DNA from 2 places in the Pseudoalteromonas sp. BDTF-M6 genome. Region 1 is predicted to be linked to the other one. Evidence: riboswitches for the same ligand, from Rfam matches in the RefSeq annotation. Region 1 holds a riboswitch; the other holds the start of a gene.
The links. A riboswitch is a leader RNA that binds a small molecule or an ion and turns the genes downstream of it on or off. The one in region 1 is predicted to bind lysine.
Positions count from the first base shown of each region.

Region 2: it holds a riboswitch for lysine, as region 1 does, so the genes downstream of both, dapA (4-hydroxy-tetrahydrodipicolinate synthase) here and lysC (lysine-sensitive aspartokinase 3) in region 1, are expected to answer to the same signal.

Region 1 covers NZ_JAGXTQ010000001.1:857,994-868,263, reverse strand. The annotation lists gene KD147_RS03885 (Mks condensin complex protein MksF) at 1-1,597, opposite strand, end outside; gene KD147_RS03880 (condensin complex protein MksE) at 1,598-2,152, opposite strand; gene KD147_RS03875 (MksB family condensin complex protein) at 2,149-3,429, opposite strand; gene nhaD (sodium:proton antiporter NhaD) at 3,758-5,005, shown strand; gene KD147_RS03865 (2-dehydropantoate 2-reductase) at 5,203-6,192, shown strand; lysine riboswitch at 6,281-6,453, shown strand; gene lysC (lysine-sensitive aspartokinase 3) at 6,534-7,889, shown strand; gene KD147_RS03855 (4'-phosphopantetheinyl transferase family protein) at 7,855-8,559, opposite strand; gene KD147_RS03850 (sodium-dependent transporter) at 8,652-9,974, shown strand; gene KD147_RS03845 (2-hydroxyacid dehydrogenase) at 10,053-10,270, opposite strand, start outside.
Region 2 covers NZ_JAGXTQ010000008.1:67,894-78,163, reverse strand. The annotation lists gene KD147_RS15685 (2,3,4,5-tetrahydropyridine-2,6-dicarboxylate N-succinyltransferase) at 1-590, opposite strand, end outside; gene dapA (4-hydroxy-tetrahydrodipicolinate synthase) at 598-1,494, opposite strand; lysine riboswitch at 1,623-1,814, opposite strand; gene KD147_RS15675 (TraB/GumN family protein) at 1,936-2,811, opposite strand; gene ilvG (acetolactate synthase 2 catalytic subunit) at 3,304-4,953, shown strand; gene ilvM (acetolactate synthase 2 small subunit) at 4,962-5,204, shown strand; gene KD147_RS15660 (branched-chain amino acid transaminase) at 5,259-6,182, shown strand; gene ilvD (dihydroxy-acid dehydratase) at 6,272-8,128, shown strand; gene ilvA (threonine ammonia-lyase, biosynthetic) at 8,128-9,690, shown strand; gene KD147_RS15645 (ABC transporter substrate-binding protein) at 9,721-10,270, shown strand, end outside.

The DNA.
Region 1 (10,270 bases):
CAAAGCGTTTTAACGCCGCTTCCTGGGCCATTAGTTGCTCATACAGGGCATCGCGCTCGGCCTGTTTACCGGCGACATCGGCGGCGACCTCGCGCTGCGCCTTAAGATCGTCCAACGAACGTTCAAGGGAAGCCAGCTGCTCGCTTAGTTGGGCTTTATCGGCGCCACTTTGCATCTGCACCACAGGCAGCTTCTTCAGGGAGATGGTCGCGCCAGGCACAACCAGCTCACCGCCGCGCACGGCCTGGCTCAGCTCGGTTAGAAATGCACCGAAGGCATCCTCATCGTCAATATTGATCTCACCGCCATTGCTGGTGGCAAAAGAGAGCAGATCCGGGTTAAGGATGCGCGAAATTTCTTCCACTTCTTTGAGCGACAAGTCCTCGCGCATGCGGGTAAAGAGGTTGTACTCCAGGTTCTTCAGCTGAAGTTTCAGGCTCTTGATCTGCTTTTGCGTTTCCTTGATGCGAAAATCCAGAGTATGCAGGCTCTGGCCCTCGGCGCTTTTAAGCGAGTGCGACAGGGCTTCATACTCTTGTTTCAGTGCTTTTAGGTCACTTTGCAAGGTGGCGCTGTTGGTCAGTTCAAACTCGCCATGCAGGGCATCGAAATCGTTAAACCAGGCCGCCAGCTCGGTGAGCTTGCGCTCGATATCCCGAGACTGTTGCACGTAGAGGCGCTGCTTTTGCTCGAACTCTTCCTTCTCCTGCGTGATTTCTTCAAGCTGCTCAGCCAAGGTGGCGTGTTGGTCCTCATAAAAGGTATCGAATTCTGCTAGGGCGAGATCGATTTTTGGCGCATAGGCGCCAAGCTTGCCCTTGAGTGCACTTTGGTGTTCCAACATACTTTCCAGTGCGGCAATGGGCTCTTGCATGGTTTCCAGGGCATTGAGCTCACGACGGGCGCGATTAACCTTGTCGAATGCCCGCTGCCAAACCTCGTAAAAATCGACATGAGCGTTGGACATATGGCGCTCAAAGACACGCATCATAAAGCGTTTCACATCGCTGGCGCCAAGCTTATGCAGGTTGAGCATGCGACGGAAGATTTCTTTATAGGTGGCGGCATCGCTGACATTGTTGAGCGGGATCATGCGCAGGTTGATGTCGCCGTCAAAGGGCGTGGCACCGCCTATTAATAGGGAATTGAGCTCCTGCGCCTTAAGTTCGATGGGGTTAAAACCCTTGTCCTTGAGGTGATTGAACAAGCGGGTGTATTTGACGATGCGCTTGTTGTCGGTAAAGTCATCGAGGTTCAGCGTGCCGTTATAACAAAAGAACTGATGGGCAAAGCCGGCTATTTTGCCAAGGCCCGCTACACCTATGACCACCTTGCCATGGGGCAGGTCGGCCTCAAGCAAGATATAGGACTGGTCGGAATTAAAATAGAATTTGCGGGTTTCTTCTAAGTCATGGCCATCCCATTCGGTCAGGCGTAAGTCATTGATAAGCGGAAACTGCAGGGCGTTGATCACCGAGCTTTTACCCGTGTTATTTGGTGCGCAAATAGAACTGCTCTTATCCAGCGGGATCACGCATTTGGCATAGCCCGCGGTGTTTAACAGGGCAAGTTTACTCAGACCATGTAATTGCTGCATTTATAGCTCCTCGGCGCTTTCAAGCGCGTCTTCATTTACTTCTAACAGGGCATCGAGATAGCGGTGAATGGGGGCGAGTAAACGAAACACGCTTTCCTTGTCTTTGGCCTTGGCCATACCCAGGCGTACCATGCGCATTAGCACATCCTTGCGTAAGTCGGTGCCGGAGAAGATCTCCAACTGGTCATAGAGTACCTTGTTGTGCAACACCAACTCCTGACACAGCTCTAGGTCGACGTCTTTGTCGAACAGCGCGCGCATAGGATCCTGCCCCTGGTTGGCGTAGTGCTCAATCAGGGTATAGATAAACAGCGCAATGGCTCGGGAGATTTTTCCCATGTTGGCGGTGCCTTCATCGGTGGCAAAATGGAAAAAACCACGGGCATCGTGCACCAGGGTGTGACCTAGGGCACTAAAGAGGGCGGCGTATTGCGCTTGTTGCTGGTCGAGCTCCTGCCAGGCAAGGTTGTCCTGCTCGCTGATATGATAGCCGCTGACCAGTTTCTTATTGATGTAGTGCAGCTGCGTAAGCTGGGTTAAGTCTATGGTGGTCATAATTCTTCGCTACTCTTTGTTGTTGTCGCATCACTGGCATCGATAAAGGGATACAAGGCAAAGCGCTTGCCGGCGATGGTTTTAGTTTCAAGCTGTTCGCTTTGACTCAGGGTCAGCGATGGGTCGTTAATCAGTTTTTGATACAGGTATAACAGCTCGTCGGACTCCAGCTCAGGATAATGGGTATCGAGCACATCGATAAGCTGCTGCTTACGGGCTTTGCTGTTGCCCTTGGCGGGTTTAAACAGGGCGCGAACATCTCTGAAGCTGGGAATATTTGGGGCGCGATAGGGCTCGGCGGCACTGGCGTCGGGCATTTCAAAGTCATGCTCCTCATACTCGCTTAAGCCGGCCATATACGCCACCAGTTGTGCATTGCTGCCGAGTTGGTGATGCATGGGCTCGCTGGCAAAAAATGGCTGATGAGCGCTCATCACATTATCCAAACCGCGTTTACGAATAAGCCCCAGTACCTTAGCGGCCTGGCGGGTGACTAGGGTGTTTTGTCTTAACTCTTCACGCAGTGGCATCAGCATGTCGGCACTTTGGCGCAGGCTTTCGCGGCCTATGTGGTGCATATCCAGAATACGGGTGCGCAGTTGCTCCAACATGCGAATGGTGTTGGTGTCGCGGCCACTTTGTTTTAGGTGTAACAGGTGTTCGGTGAGGCCTAACTCAATGGCGTCGAAGCAAATTTGAAAGGCACCGCTGATATCGAGCATTTCCAGCATGGGCTCTATGTATTCGTCAAAGGCCTCGATCACCGCCTTATAACGTTTACTCAGGGACATGCTCGAGCCGTTGGCCTTGGCCTGCTCGACCAGGTTATAAATGGCGTTTTCATTGTGCTTATAGAGTTTGACGATTTTACGTACCCGTTCATCCATAATACGGGTGTAGCGGCTGATATCCGCGTAATCATCGTCGCTCACGGCCTTGGAGAGTTTGGTGCTCAAGCGCTCCAAGTCTTCCACCAAGACATGAATTTCAGCGGCCACGCCAAGGCTTTCATCTTGCAATAAATAGGCGGCAAAATCGCTGACCGCACGGTTGATCTCCAATTGCGATGATTTTGCTAAGGGAACAAGAATGTCTTGGCTGAGCAGGCGGTTCGTTTCTTTGTAAATTTGGGCGCCGGAATAATGGGGAAAGTGCTGTTTTATGATGCTTTGCACTTCCTTGATGCTAAAGTCACCCATTTTGAAACGTTTCATCAGGGTCTCAAGCACCGGCCATAGCTCCGTCAGCGTGTTGAGCACGCGTTTCGCTATTATCATTATGTTTTATCTTTGTGCTTGGCAATAGGCAGGGATTATAACCAAAGGTACAAAAGGGGAAAATAGCTTTTCGTTGTTACTTTACGTTTACGGCAAGCGTTGTTTTAGGTTGACAAAAATTATGTAAAGAAATTGTCATTTACCACGAATTGGTAATAGCTCCTTTGCCATATGAATGTTAGAATTCGCGCCGCTTACAGACTGTAACCGTCTGTTAATAATTCATGGTATCGCTAAGTTTGTTATTTGTACATCAGGGTATTTTTGTACCACCAATAAACTTAGCCGTACTTTTTTAAATCGCTTGTCGCAAGGAATAATACCCAAAATGGTCAGTGCGCTCATCTTGACGCTCATTGCCGTGGCGTTTGTGCTTATTGTTGTGGAAGACGTCATCCATGTAAATAAGGCTAAAACCACGCTGTTTTTCGGCACTTTGTGCTGGATTATCCTCTTCATCTCGCCCCTTCACGGTCATTCCCTTGACCATATTAAGCATGAACTCAATGAGAACATTTTAGAAATAGCGACCTTGTGGCTGTTTTTAATGGCGGCCATGACCTTTGTAGCCTATCTCAACTCCAAAGGGTTTATTCAAAATTTGGTGCAACGGGTACTGCCAAGTAAGATTAGCGAGCGTAAGCTGATGTTCCTTATCGCTGGTTTTGCGTTTTTATTCTCATCGATTTCCGACAATATTACCGCGACTCTAGTTTCGTTGGCGGTGGTGATGTCGTTGAAACTCGATGGCCGCAAGCTGGTAAAATACGCGACCTTGATTATCTTTGCGGTTAACTCCGGCGGCGTGTCGCTGATCACAGGTGACGTAACCACCTTGATGATCTTCCTGGCCGATAAGGTGACCATAGGCAATCTGTTGTTATTGATTGCTCCTGCGGCCTTTAGTGTACTGGTGCTGGCGACCTTGTTATCGATGAAGATGCGCGGCACGGTGACCTTTTCTCTGGGCGAGCGCAAACCCATAGAAAAAACCGACATCACTATAGCGGCAATTTTCCTTTCGACAATCGTCGGCACCCTGACCATGAGTGTGATGTTTCAAATTACGCCCTTGTTGACGTTTTTATTCGGCTTATCCCTGATGTTCCTAACGGCGCAATTCTTGATGCGCAAAAAGGATGTAAACAAACAGATCATCGACTATATCCGTGAGATTGAGTACGACACCTTGTTGTTCTTCGTGGGTGTGTTGTTACTGGTTGGTGCCCTAAAAGAAGTGGGCGTGCTGGCCCAGTTTACTCATCTGTATGAGGTGTTAGCGCCAAGTCAGGCCAACTACCTGATGGGCCTACTGTCGGCAGCGGTCGATAACGTACCTTTAACTGCGGCCCTGCTTAAAGCCGATATTCATATGGATACCCAGAACTGGCTGGCATTTACCTATGCTACCGGGGTAGGCGGCTCCATGCTGGTGATTGGCTCGGCGGCGGGTATTATCGCTATGAGCAAGGTGCGCGATCTGACCTTCGGCAGCTACCTGCGTAACAGCTTCTATCTGTTGATAGCCTACTCGGTGGGTTATGTGGGCGCTTTTTACATGGGTTCATTCGTGTAACGGCGACGGCATCTGCGTTTTCTATAAAGGCCATCTGGGCTTAAACCCAGGTGGTCTTTTTGTTTAAGGCGCACTTCTAAGCGCATCCACATACCGCTTGGTACAATTAAAAGCCTTTCAACCATTGCCGCGTACTTAAACTTACAGCACTATGAACATATCAGGTAACTTATTGACCAGATTAATAAAGGAGGCTTATGCGTATTGCGGTTTTTGGTGCCGGCTCGACGGGCTGTTATTTAGGGGCGCTCCTGAGCGCGGCGGGGCTCAAGGTGTCCCTGATATGCCGGGCACGAATTAAAGACGCCATTGTTAACAACGGCGGCATTCATATCAGCGACTACCAGGGGCTGGATAAAACCCTGATGCCCGAAGAGCTGCTTACCGAACCTCAAGGGCAGCGCTTTGATATTGTCTTTGTCACCCTAAAATGTCATCAATTACCAGCCGCGCTGCCACAGTTGTTGGCCATCACCGATGAGGACTCCGAGCTGGTGTTTATGCAAAATGGCCTTGGCAGTTTTGAGGCCATCAAGAACCAGTTCGGGGCGCGCAGCTGTGTGTTTGGTATTACTCCATTCAATGTGCTGCAGCAGGGCGCGCACTTTCATAAGGGCACCGAGGGTGAATTTGTATTTGCCAAAACCGCCCGCACAGAGCAAATAGCCAAGGCCCTGCGAGAACATGGGGTTAACTGTGAATTAGAGGCTCAGATGGAGTCGGTGATCTACGGCAAGCTGTTATTAAATCTCAATAATGCTCTTAATGCCGTGGCCGATATGCCCATTAAGCAAGAGCTGGAAAATAAAGCATTAAGACACGTGTTGGCGGCGGCCATGCGCGAATGGCTTGGGGTCTGTAAGGCCATGAACATCGAGCTGGCGCAGTTTACCAAGGTCAAGCCGGCTTGGGTGCCGGTGATTTTGAGCTTACCTAACTGGCTATTTAAGCGTGTTGCATCGGCCATGTTGGACATTGATCCCAAGGCGCGCTCGTCTATGTGGGAAGATATTCAGGCGGGACGCAAAACGGAAATCGCCTATCTCAACGGCGCCGTGGTCGCACTTGGTCAGCGGCACGCGGTAGCCACTCCCGTAAACTCGGCCATTGTTGCCTGTATTGAAAAGTTAGAGCGGGGCGGTGTTGTTAAGCTTGCCGATTTGCTGCTGGCCGCCAAGCAAAAATAAAGTGCCCATGCTCGACCTAAGGGTGATTGACATCCAGCCATCCAAACGTTAAATTGCTTGCCTAGGTTTGCGGTTCACACCGTAAACCCTTAGCAGAAGAGGTGCGATAGCTAGGTAGTAAACGTGAGGCAGACGTAGGCCCATGACCGTTTATGAGGGAGACTATCGCCGAGGAAGTACATTGCTCGTCACAATGACTTTCGGTTCTTGAGGCTGAATCCTCGGAACTGTCACCTGTTTGGGTGGAGGGCTTCTGGCAATGGACATACCTTTCTTTTTAGTCTTGCCAAGTTCTCCTGATTGTATTTGAAAAATAACCTATTTTTCATCTCGGAGAGAAAATGAATCAGGAATTTACCGTCGCCAAATTCGGCGGCACCTCAGTGGCCGATCATGCAGCAATGAACCGTTGCGCCGATATTATTGCCAGCGACCCGCAAGTACGCATTGTCGTTGTCAGTGCCAGCGCCGGGGTCACTAATCATCTGGTCGCCTTGTGTCAAACCGGGCTTAGCATTGAGGAGCGCCAGGCACATATCGATGGTGTTATCGCTATCCAACTGAATATCATTGAATGTCTGAGCCTGGACGCGGATTTAGCCCATGGCTTCGATAGCACCCTTAATGATTTTAAACACGCCGCCCAGCACCCGGCACAAACCAATGCGCACCGAGATGAATTGCTTAGCTTTGGCGAGCGTTTATCTTCGTATCTATTTACCCAGGTGCTGCGCGATAAAGGCGTAGCCTCAAGTCGCTTCGACGTGCGTTCGGTACTAAAAACCGACGGCCAGTTTGGTAAGGCGCAGCCGGATATAACCCAAACCAAGGCGCGAGCTCAGGCCGAGCTAGTACCACTTTTAAGCGAGCAGGTGGTGGTGACTCAGGGCTTTATCGGCTCTGATGAATACGGCGATACCACTACCCTAGGTCGCGGTGGCTCGGACTACAGTGCCGCCTTGTTGGCAGAGGCTTGTGGTGCCAACAACATCCATATTTGGACCGATGTGATTGGCATTTACAGCACGGACCCGCGTCTGTGTAACAAGGCTAAGCCCATTGCCCATCTGACCTTTGACGAGGCTGCGGAAATGGCTACATTTGGCGCCAAGGTATTACACCCGGCGACCATTCTACCCGCAGCGCGCAGCGGCATTGGTGTATTCGTTGGCTCCAGCCAAGACCCTCAAGGGGGGGGCACTTGGATTGAAAAAGTGCCCAGCAGTGAATTGATCGCTGGCGTACGCGCGGTGACCCAGCGTAAAAATCAGCTGTTGCTGACGCTCAAGAGCCCTGAAATGCTGCTCGCCAGCGGTTTCTTGGCCCGAGTGTTTACCATTCTTAGCGAGTATCAAATCTCCGTAGATTTGGTCACCACGTCGGAGATAAGCGTAGCCGTGACCCTGGATAACGCGCCTAATGCCAGCCGCCCTGAGCTTGATCAGGAAGCCCTGGAGCGTTTAGGTGAATTTTGTCATGTGAGCGTGGAAACCAATCTTGCCTTGGTAGCACTGATCGGCTCCGAGATTCAGTTACGCCAAAGCGAACTGAACCTGATGCGGGTGCTCAGTGATTTTGATATTCGCCTGATTTGTCATGGGGCGTCAAAGCACAACCTGTGCTTCTTGGTGGAGCAATCACAATCGGATACCGTGGTGCAGGCTATTCACCAGCAGTTGTTAGAGCAAGGTCGATAAGTTCGACCTCGGTCTTGGCGGTGATCAAACTGAGATCGAAATGCCGCCAGGGCTGGCAATAAACCTGGGCCGGGAAGCGGTCAAGCAAGGGCAGTATGGGCTGGCTTAACAGCGTGCTGATACTTTGCTTGGCGGCCTTGGCATAGGCCTCTTTTAACGTCCACACCCGAAAAAAAGTATCAACATCGTCGCCTATATCCCGGGCTTCCACCTCGGGGTAAAAATGCGCCGCCAGCTTTTCAAAGCGCCGGCTTGCATCTCGCTTTTCAATATCTACGCCCAATAAAGATTGCTGGTCCTGAGTCATGGCCACGGCAATATGGCCGTGCGAGTGACTGATCACTATGTTGATGTCCAACAACTGCCCGTCGATAAAAAGCTGCAGGGCTCTTTCCTGCTCGTTAAACACACTCTGCCAACGTGTAAGGGGGATGTGCGCGTATTGCGGAAATAGGTGCTGCGCCAGGGTCTTGATGCAATAGCGGCTACTTAGGTATTCGCGTTTGGCCTGGGGTTGTTTACGCCTGTTGAGCACCTTGAGTTCGCCTGGGTGCAGGTGGGCTTCATTGAGCTCAATGGCGGCACTAAGGCACAGTAAGACTTTTTCCGATATCGGCACAGATGGAGTGCTCTTTGGTAATGCGGGAAAGCGATAAGCTGCATTAAACATGGGATGAATGGTCCGATATGGTTGGCGGCGACTACTTTGTTAATGGTAAGTGTGGTTTAATAGCGGCAAAACAATAACAGATATCAATAAGAATGACGAATAATCGTGACGGCTTTCAAAGTCGCATAGGATTTGTGCTGGCAGCTGCCGGCGCTGCAGTGGGTTTAGGAAATATATGGGGGTTTCCAACTCAAGCTGCAAACCACGGAGGCGGAGCCTTCCTACTTGTTTACTTTATCGTAATTTTTGCCTTGGCACTGCCCGCGCTCTTTACCGAGTTATATCTGGGCTATGCGGCACAGGCCAACCCGGTTCAGGCGCTTAAACGTGCCTGGCAGAACAAGGCTCCCAAGCTTGGCGCTGGCGCCGGTTACCTGGGCCTGGGCGGTGCGGTGGTAATGCTGAGCTTCTATTCCATCGTGGCCGGCTGGATGCTGGCTCATGCGTTGGCGCCGATTGCGCAAATGCTCGATATGCCAGCGGCGGCCGAGTTCCTAAGCAATGATTCCTTGACTCGCAACCTGGTATTTACGCCCTTAATGTTGGTGTTGACCGCGAGCATTATTTTGCAAGGGGTGAAGTCGGGTATCGAAGCCTGGTCACGACGCCTAATGCCCTTGCTCTTAGTTCTGTTGGTGGCGCTGATCTTCTATATTGGCTCACTTGATGGGGCGGCAGAGGGCTTTGCCCATTATCTGAAGCCGGATTTTGACAAGGTGTGGGATGCGGATTTGATTATCGCCGCCATGGGACAGGCGTTTTTCTCCCTGTCGCTTGGGGTAGGCTGTATGATGATCTATGGCTCTTACCTTAAGCCGGGTGCTAACCTGGGGAAATTGACCTTAAGCGTTGCCGCACTCGACACCTCGGTGGCGTTTTTAGCCGGTTTACTGATCGTGCCGGCCATTTTTGTGGCCAGCCATAACGGCGTCGAAGTGTTTGCCAATGGCAAGCTGATCGGCGAGGGCCAGCTCATCTTTGCGGTCTTGCCGCAACTGTTTGAAGCCATGGGCACCATGGGTCTGGTGATCGCGTTAGCGTTTTTCGTGCTGATGTCTATCGCCTCCGTGACCTCGACCATTTCTTCGACCGAGATCCCGGTGGCCTTTTTGGTGGAAAACCATCAAATGGACCGTAAGCGTGCGACTGCCTTGGTGACCTTAGTGGTGGCCATCGCCTCAGGCACCATCATTATGAACTTTGACTGGCTGTTTGGCTTGGTGATCCAGGTCTTTACCCAGTACCAGTTGCCGCTGATGGGCTTGTTCTACTTCCTTACCCTGGGCTGGGTGTGGAATCGTGGCAATAAACTGGCCGAGTCGAACCACCCGGGCATTAAAGCGCTGTTGTGGTATATCCGTTTGGTGTGCCCAATTTTGATGACCGCCGTGTTTATCAATGTAGCGATGAAATAATCCTACAAAGCCAACTAGAACGAAAAAAGGGATATGCTGTCATACCCCTTTTTTTGTGCCTGCCGATAAGCTTAATGCTTACACATCCAGTACCTGGTTGGTGAGGGTATCGCCCTTGGTAAATTGGTGCAGATTAAGGTAAGTGGTCTGTACAATCTGTTCCAGCGCTTCTTGGGTAAAAAAGCCCTGGTGGCCGGTGATCAACACATTCTTAAAGGTGAGTAGGCGGGCAAACACATCGTCTTGGAGAATTTCTTCCGATCTATCTTTAAAGAATAACTCGGATTCCTGCTCAT
Region 2 (10,270 bases), on a different contig from region 1:
ATGGGTTCACCCTTGTCGAGCTGACGCTCATTGACACAGTCATAAACTGGAATGGTGGCACTCAGGCGTACACCCGGCGCCAGTACCGCGCCTTTTTTCACGACCACGCCTTCGACGATTACGCAGCCAGCGCCAATAAAGGCATCGTCTTCGATTACCACGGGATTGGCGCCGATTGGCTCCAATACACCACCGAGTTGCACTGCGGCGCTAAGGTGTACGTTTTTACCGACTTGGGCACAAGAACCGACCAGCGCATGGCTGTCGACCATGGTGCCTTCATCGACAAAGGCGCCAATATTGACATACGCCGGTGGCATAATGATGGTGCCCGCAGCCACATAGGCACCGCGACGTACCGAGGTGCCGCCCGGTACTATGCGGACATTGTCTTCGGCGCTAAAACCGCGCGGTGCCAGGTTGTCTTTATCGACAAAACCGCCGGGGAATTCGGTATTGGTGCCGTTTTTAAAGGCTTCAAGAATGCCCTGTTTAACCTCGATATTGGCCTGCCATTGACCATTTTCGTCCTGTGATGCAGCGCGAACGGCGCCCGTTTCTAAATTATTAAGAAGTTCTAACCAGCTCATGAAAATTTTAAACCTGTGTTGAATGCCAAGATGTGATGCTGTCGTGTACGCGTAAAAGTGGTTGTAAATCATCCACCTCTGTATGAGTTAACGGGGCACGCAGAGTCGGGTAGGTGATGCGTCCAAGCGTGTGTAACAAGCACTTTGTGGGAATAGGGTTGCTGACATGGAAGAGCGCCGCCACCGCCTCGCGCCAATGTAAAAATGCATTGTGGCTTTGCCCCTGCAGGCTCAATTGCACAAAGTGGTGCGTAGCCTCGGGCCACACGTTAGCCGCCACCGACACCAATCCGGCGGCGCCGGCTTGAGCGTAGTAAGGGATAAGCGCGTCGTCGCCGCTGAAAATCGCCAATTTGGGTGCTGCAAGACGATATTGTTCAAAACAGTCGATGCTGCCGCTGGCTTCTTTCAAGGCCCAGCAGCGCGGGTGTTCTTGCAACTTGCCAAGTACCTGCGGGTCCAGGCTGACCGCTGCACGACCGGGTACGTTGTAAAGCATGCAGGGGTGTTCGCTGGCATCTAGCAAAGCGCGGAACCATTGTTCTTGTCCTACCGGACCGGGCTTGGCATACAAGGGAGCGCCAAGCAAATAGGCGTCTATCGGGTAGTCATTACAAAAGGCCAGCCATTGGCGCTGTGCGTCAAGGTTGTAGCCACCCACGCCGACCATGATTTGGGTGTCGAGCTCCAGGGCGCAAATGTGTTTCACCACGGCTTGTTGCTCGGCCATATCCAGGGCCAGGGCTTCGCCGGTGGAGCCAAGGATCAGCAGGCCATTACCGGCTGCCGCTTGCTCGTGAGCCAGCGCGCTCAGACCGTCAAAGTCAATGCCGCCATCTTCAAGCATCGGGGTGATCAGTGCTGTCCACAGCACAGTGTGTGATAACGATTGAGTAGTTGTCATCTCATCCGAACTTAGTGCGAGTTCGAGAGCAACAAAGGGGAGTGGTTTCCACATTCGCCGACTCGAACAGGTTAAATTCGAAGAGCGAATGGGCTTATACGTAACAAGGCTTGCCGGCCTGTTATGCTAAGACCAGAAGCTCTCCACCAAACATATAGCAATCATGTGCTATTGGTGACAGTCGCCGGGATTCAACCCAAGCGCCCGAGGGAGTATTAAGCAATTTACCTCACCTCTCGGCGTACATCCCCCTCGTTATGAGTCGTTGGAGCTTGCTCTCCTCATCATAACTACCTGGATGACGCACCTCTTCTAGCCCTTGCGGCCATCTAAATGGCCGAATCAATAGGGTGTTTTTTTATTCAAACACTTTCCATACCACGCTGTCAACGTTCATCGCGGCACAAATTTTCGTATTTATCCACGCCGGTTGGCGTCAATTTAGATACGTGTCACTTTAAAACCTTGGCCCTGTAGTAACTTGATCAAACCGTTTTCTTCACCCAGATGAAGGGCGCCAACGGCAATAAACAGGGATTGCTCACTCAGGGGTTTTTCTAGTTGTTTTATCCACTTATGGTTGCGTTCAACCAAGAGTACATGCTCATTAAGTTGGCCAAATTCGGAGTCATCGAAGGCCTGCTCATAGGCCTCGGCCAGCATCGCCGTTTCACCCTTTTTCCAGCCGTCGATCAGGCGCTGAAAATTATCGTCAAATTGACTGATTTGTCGAAAGGTGTCGGCGACCATATGGTCGGCGTGCTCTTCCATGACGGTAAACATTTCTAACTGTTGTTCGAGGGACTCCAGCTCAATGATGGGTTTATTGTGTTGTGCGGCGCTGGCCATTACCTGTTTGTCTATGCCGAATTGGTCCGAATAGCCGGCATTTTGCAGCTCAATCTGCATTACGGTCAGTAACACGGCCCAAGGTTTTAGCGCAGAAAACATCTTGATATTAATGCTTTTTTCACCGAAGTACTGGTCAAGTTGCTGATAGCTCTGTGGGCTGAGTTCCGAGTCCAAGGTTCGGCCATTTTGCAGCATTAAAAATGGCATGGAGCGCTGTTGAATTTGCACCGCGGTCAGGGCGCTTAAGTCAACTTCTACGACCACGGCATCACTGTTGCCGATGGCTTTTTCGATCTTCTTGGGCAGGCCATTCATGCTGCTATCGCCAACATGCACAGTGCCGAATAAGTACGAGGTTTTTCCTTGTTTTTCCACCTGCCATAAAGCCGGTGTCAGTTCGGCAAAAGCGGGTTGGGTAAAAATAATAAACAGGCAAAAGAGCCAAAATGCAGTTAATTTTTTCATCGTGTCATCCTGATACTAGAGTCGCTTTTGAGTGTAACCGAGTTAACTCATAAAACCCATTGACCGAAAAATAATTGGGAAAAATTAATCAGCTAGTGCTATTGGCAAGCGAAGGTAAGTTAGTTGCGGTTGAGGGCTATAAGGTTATTAGGTTTAAGTAAGAGATTATTTTAGGGATTTTTTATGCGCCAGCCCTCTTTTGTAGTTGGTATTTTGCATTGTTTTTGTGGTTGACTTGCCCCGGTACTCGCGGTACTAATAGAAAAAGAGCGACGGTATAGCCGTCCATTTAGATTTTTAATTAGATTAAGACAGAATTTATATATGTTTAACCTGCTATCAAGCCTAGTCCTAGTGATTAACACCGTGGTGATTATTATTACCGCGGGGGCTTCGTAGTGCGTTAAAAAATTAACACGCTTAAGGCCCCCCGCACTGAAAAGTTCGGGGGGCTTTTTCGTTTCAGGGCCAACACATTGAGGAATGAGGACAATGACCGGCGCAGAATTAGTTGTGGAGATATTGGCAAAGGAAGGAATAAACGAGGTTTTTGGTTACCCAGGCGGTGCCATCATGCCCATTTATGACGCCTTGTATGAATCTCCTGTAACCCACTATCTCACCCGTCACGAGCAAGGTGCCGGTTTTGCCGCGGTTGGCTATGCCCGCAGCAGTGGCAAGCTGGGTGTGTGCATGGCAACCAGTGGTCCGGGTGCCACCAATTTGATCACCGCCTTGGCCGACGCCATGATGGACTCGGTGCCCTTATTGGCGATCACCGGCCAGGTTCCCACCGCCGCCATCGGCTCCGATGCCTTCCAAGAGGTGGATGTTTTGGGCATGTCGCTGGCCTGTACCAAACACAGCTTTATGGTTGAGCGCAGTGAAGATTTGGCGCCCATATTACAGCAGGCCATTCACCTGGCCCAAAGCGGTCGTCCCGGTCCTGTGTTGGTGGATATTCCCAAGGACATCCAAATGGGTGAAGCCCAGTATCAACCCTGGTTGGCCGACTGCGACGCGCCCGCACAGCCTTGCCAGGAGCAGGTGAATAAGGCCAATCAGCTACTTAGCGAATGCCAGCGTCCGGTCGCTTATATCGGCGGCGGCGTTCAGGCCGCGGATGCACAAGCGCAACTGATGCAGTTTTTGTATAAAACCCAGATGCCGGCGGTACAAACGCTCAAGGCCCTGGGCAGCGTCACGCCAGACTATGAACTAAACCTTGGCATGCTGGGTATGCATGGTGGCGAAGCGGCCAATTTGGCGGTACAGCAATGCGATCTATTGTTGTGTATCGGTGCCCGTTTCGACGACCGGGTGACCGGTAATCTGACTAAATTTGCCCCCAATGCTCAGGTTATTCACCTGGATATTGATGTCGCCGAGGTGGGTAAACGCAAGCCGGTTGCCGCATCCTTGGTGGCGGATTTAAAAGCTTCCTTGCCGCAGCTGCATTGTTTTGTTACCGAGCCGGATTGGTGCGCGCATATCCATGCGTTGGCGAAGCAGCATGCCTGGCGCTATGACTATCCCGGCGAAACGGTTTACGCCCCGGCCTTGCTCAACAAGCTGTCGCAGCGTTTAAGTGCTGATGCCGTGGTCTGCTGTGATGTCGGCCAGCATCAGATGTGGGTGGCGCAACATATGCAGTTTTCTCACCCGAGCAACCACCTTAGCAGCGGCGGTGCCGGCACCATGGGCTTTGGCCTGCCGGCGGCCATAGGCGCCAAAATAGCGCGGCCGACCGACATGGTGCTGACGGTGTCCGGTGATGGCTCGATCATGATGAATATCCAGGAATTGGCCACCATACGCCGTAATAACCTGGATGTGAAAATTGTGGTGATAGATAACCAGCGTTTGGGCATGGTGCGTCAGTGGCAGCAGCTCTTTTTTGCCGAACGTTATAGCGAGACCAACCTCTCCGATAACCCCGATTTCGTTGCCTTGGCGCGGGTGTTCGGCATCGACGGCCAGTGCATCACCCATCAAGACCAAGTTGATGCGGCTCTGGATGCCATGCTAAGCAGTCAGGGCCCTTATTTACTGCACGTATGCATAGACGACAAAGACAATGTTTGGCCCCTGGTTCCACCGGGTGCCGCCAATGACCAAATGCTGACCCAAGCCAACACCTAGGAGCAACCATGAAACACCGTTTAACCCTAAACTTAGCGAATCAAACCGTGGCCGTGGAGCGTTTTCTGCGTGTGGCTCGTCACCGTGGCTTTAAGCTGACCGCCCTGGAGTTGGCCTGTGACCAAGATCAATATGCGGTCAATATCACGGTAGATAGCGATAAACCTATCTATCTTTTAACACAGCAACTAAATAAATTAGTAGATGTGCACAGTGTCACTATGGCGCAACTACAACAACAAGCAAGTTAATCCGCGCCCCGTTTGGGCCGGTTAGGCAACTGGATTTTAAAGAAGGTACAACACATGACACAAACCTCTGAACTGATTTGGCATAACGGCGAAATGATTCCCTATCACCAAGCGACAACGCACGTATTAAGCCACGCCCTGCATTATGGTAGCTCGGTCTTTGAAGGCATTCGCGCCTATGACACGCCAAACGGTCCGGCGATTTTCCGTTTAACCGATCATATGAAGCGGCTGTATGACTCGGCCAAGATCTACCGTATGGAAATTCCCTTTACCTTAGAGCAGCTCAATCAGGCGTGTAAGGATGCGGTAAGACAAAACGGTTTTACCAATGCTTATATTCGTCCATTCGCCTTTCTGGGTCATGTGGGCTTGGGCCTGAACCCCAAATCCCATCGTGCCGAGGTTACCGTGGCGGCAATGGAGTGGGGAGCCTATCTGGGGGATGACAGCCTGGCGCAAGGTGTGGATGTGTGTATTTCATCCTGGAACCGTTTGGCCCCGAATACCATGCCAACGGCCGCAAAAGCAGGTGGTAACTATCTGTCTTCACAGCTTATTTCTGGTGAGGCCAAGCGTAATGGCTATGTTGAAGGCATCGCCTTGGATACCAATGGCCTGCTTAGCGAAGGCGCCGGTGAAAACCTCTTCGTGATCAAAAATGGCGTGCTTTATACCCCGCCGACCACCGCCTGTATTCTGCCGGGCTTAACGCGCGACACCATAATGACACTGGCGAAAGCGCGTGGTTATGAGGTACGTGAAGAGCCCATTGCGCGTGAAGCCTTGTATCTTGCCGATGAGTTCTTTATGACCGGCACCGCGGCGGAAATCGTGCCGGTGCGCAGCGTGGATCAAATCCAGGTGGGTCAGGGCGAGCGAGGTCCTATCACCGAAGAGTTACAAACGGCCTACTTTGACCTGGTTAAGGGGCAAAGCGAAGACCCGCATGGCTGGTTGGAATACGTAAACGACTAATACTGAGGGCAGCGTGTTGACGCTGCCATATTTTTTGGGAATGAGGAAAGTCGACACACATTGGTGTTCGCAAAATTATCGAGGTAGACATGGCTAAATTACGCAGTGCAACAACAACCGAGGGACGTAAACGAGCGGGTGCCCGTGCCCTATGGCGAGCAACCGGGATGACCGACAGCGATTTTAAAAAACCGATAATCGCCGTGGTGAACTCGTACACACAATTTGTGCCCGGGCATGTGCATCTAAACCAGCTCAGCGATCTGATGGCGCAGACTATTCGCGACGCCGGTGGCGTCCCCCGCGAGTTTAATACCATAGCCATCGACGACGGCATCGCCATGGGCCATGGCGGCATGCTTTATTCCTTGCCATCGCGCGACCTTATCGCCGACTCGGTGGAATACATGGTCAATGCCCATTGCGCCGACGCCATGGTGTGTATCTCTAACTGCGATAAGATCACCCCGGGCATGATGCTTGCCGCACTGCGTTTAAATATCCCAGTGATCTTTGTCTCCGGTGGCCCCATGGAAGCGGGTAAAACTCGCCTAGCCAATATAGATATCAAGCTGGATTTGGTCGATGCCATGGTCAAGGGTGCCGATCCCACGGTCAGTGATGAGGACTCGGAGCAGGTTGAACGCTCGGCCTGTCCTACCTGTGGCTCTTGCTCCGGCATGTTTACCGCCAACTCCATGAACTGCTTGCTGGAAGCCTTAGGTCTGGCTCTGCCGGGTAATGGCACCACACTGGCGACCCACAAGGATCGCATGCAGCTTTATGTGGAAGCGGGTCAGCGTATCGTCGACTTGTGTAACCGTTTTTATGGCGACGATGATGCGTCTGTACTGCCGCGCAATATCGCCAATCAGGCGGCCTTTATGAACGCCATGACCCTGGATATCGCCATGGGCGGCTCATCGAATACCGTGTTACACCTGTTGGCTGCGGCGCAAGAGGCCGGTGTTGATTTTGATATGGCGGACATCGACCGACTATCCCGCAGCACGCCATTTCTCTGCAAGGTGGCGCCGGCCACGCAGCAATACCATATTGAAGATGTGCACCGTGCCGGTGGCATCATGGCCATACTCAATGAACTGGGCAAGGCTGATAAGCTGGACTTATCCGTTGGCCATGTGGCCGGCGAAAATCTGGCCGAGGTGATCGCCCGTTTCGATGCTACCGACTCGGAAAATACCCAGGCGCAGACCTTTTACCGCGCTGGTCCGGCAGGCATTCGGACCACCAAAGCCATGAGTCAGGATTATCGTTGGAATGAGTTGGATCTGGATCGTCAGCAGGGCTGTATTCGCAGTGTCGAACATGCCTTTAGTCAGGACGGCGGCCTGGCCGTGCTCTACGGCAACCTGGCGCCCAATGGCTGCATTGTCAAAAGCGCCGGCGTTGCCGAGGAGATGCTGGTGTTTAGTGGCACCGCCCGGGTTTATGAATCTCAGGATGATGCCGTTGATGGCATACTTGAGGGCAAGGTGCAAAAGGGCGATGTGGTGATCATTCGCTACGAAGGCCCTAAAGGCGGCCCGGGTATGCAGGAAATGTTGTATCCAACCAGTTACTTAAAGTCCATGGCCCTGGATAAAGACTGTGCGCTGATCACCGATGGCCGCTTTTCCGGCGGGACCTCAGGCTTATCCATCGGTCACGTGTCGCCAGAGGCGGCCAGTGGCGGCGCCATTGCCTTGGTAGAAGATGGTGACAAGGTGGTGATTGATATTCCCAATCGCGGTATCAACCTGGCGCTGAGCGAGGAGCAACTGGCAGAGCGACGTGTCCAGCAAGAGGCCCGTGGCAAGCAGGCCTATAAGCCACTTGAACGTCAGCGCGCAGTGACGCCAGCTCTCAAAGCCTATGCTTTGCTTGCCACCAGTGCCGATAAGGGGGCGGTGCGCGACCTGCAAAAGCTTGAGGAGTTAAGCTGATGGCGGCCACCGAACTCGATTATTTTCGCGCCATCATCCAGGCCAATATGGAGCCCCTGGTCAAGGTAACCGAGGTCAGTGAACTCAGTGCCTTGGAAGCCAAACTGGGCTCACAAATCTGGCTTAAACGGGAAGATCAGCAACCGGTTTATTCTTTTAAATTGCGCGGCGCTTATAACAAGCTAAGCAAGTTACCCACAGGCTCCGAGGTGGTGACCGCCTCGGCGGGCAACCATGCCCAAGGGGTGGCACTGAGTGCCACCGAACTGGGTCATCAGGCCACCATAGTGATGCCCCTGACCACGCCGCAGATCAAGGTCGATGCGGTGCGCAACTTCGGTGGCGAGGTGGTACTTCATGGTCACCATTTCGATGCCGCCAAGGCCCATGCGCTGGCTCTTGCCGAGCGCCAAGGCGCGGTGTTTGTGCCCCCCTTTGATGATCCGGATGTGATCGTCGGCCAAGGCACCATAGCCCGTGAGCTGATGCAGCAGTTGCCAGAACTCGATGCGGTGTTCGTGCCGGTCGGCGGCGGTGGTTTGCTTGCCGGCATGGCGGTCTATATTAAGTCTCTGCGTCCGGATATTCGCGTGATTGGCGTGGAAGCCGAAGAAAGCGCCTGTTTACAGGCAGCTATGAGCGCCGGTAAGCCGGTGGAACTAGAGCGCGTCGGCAGCTTTGCCGATGGTGTGGCGGTGAAGATCATCGGCACCGAAACCTTTAGGTTGGCACAGCAGTTTTGCGACGAAGTGGTTACCGTTAGCGGCGATGAAATCTGTGCTGCGGTACAGGATATTTTTGTCGGCACCCGAGCCGTGGCCGAGCCTTCCGGTGCCTTAGCGCTGGCCGGGCTGAAAAAGTGGGTGCAGAGCACGGGAGTGAAGGGGCTGAAATTGGCGGCTGTGCTCTCTGGCGCCAATCTCAATTTTGATCGATTGCGCCATGTTGCCGAGCGCACCGCACTGGGTGAGAAAAATGAGGCCCTACTGGCGTTCACCATTAAGGAAGAAAAGGGCAGTTTTAAACGTTTTTGCCAGTCCCTGGGGGGGCGCGCCATTACCGAATTTAACTACCGGTATGCCGGGCCCGGCGAGGCACAAATCTTTGTTGGTATTGGTCTGCGCCAGGGCGCCAGTGAACTGCAGGAGGTACTGGCGGCGCTGGACGAGCAAGGTTACGACTATGTGGACATGTCGGATAATGAGCTGGCCAAGCTGCATGTGCGCTATATGGTCGGTGGCAAGCCCAGCGAGCAACTGGAAGAGCGCTTGTTGCGCTTTGAGTTTCCCGAATATCCCGGTGCCTTGGCGCGTTTCTTGGACACCCTGGGTAGTAAATGGAATATCAGCCTGTTCCACTACCGTAACCATGGTGCCGCGACTGGGAATGTGCTGGCGGCATTTGAGGTTCCCGAGGCGGATAAAGGGGCCTTTAACCAGCATTTGCAACGCTTGGGCTATCAATATATAGATGAAACGAACAACCCCTGTTATCGTCAGTTTTTGGCTCATCGTCAAGGCCAGGGGAGTGCGGCTGGCAATATTAGCGAAGCTTGCTTATAGTGGAATAGTCAACGTAATCAAGGATGAATCGTGAACAAAATAACTGCATTCGCTAGCTATTATGTTCGGCTGTTGCTGCTGTGCACCACGCCTTGGGTTTGGGCCGATGCGCCTACCGAAGTAACCTTGCAGCTTAAGTGGCAACATCAATTTCAGTTTGCCGGTTATTATGTTGCCAAGGAGCTGGGTTACTACCGTGATGCGGGTTTAGAGGTCAATATAGTGCCGGCGCCGCCAACGGACACAGATACCATGACCAAGGTGCTCAGTGGCAGCGCGCATTTCGGTATTACTCACTCGGGTATTATCAAGCAAAGGCTCGAAGGCAAGCCGGTGGTAGCACTGGCGGCCTTGCTGCAATCTTCTCCTTATTGCTGGTTGGTGCGCAAAGACTCGGCGATTTTCAATCCCGAAGACTTTCAGGGGCAGCGCATTAGCCTGCTTACCAAGGGTGAAGATGCGGAGCTGATGAGCTTGTTGGATCATCGCCAGGTCAACGTTGAGGTGGTGGATCATGTGGGCAAGTCCAATTTAGATGCCTGGCTGGCGCAGGAAATCGATGCCATGCAGGTGTATGTCA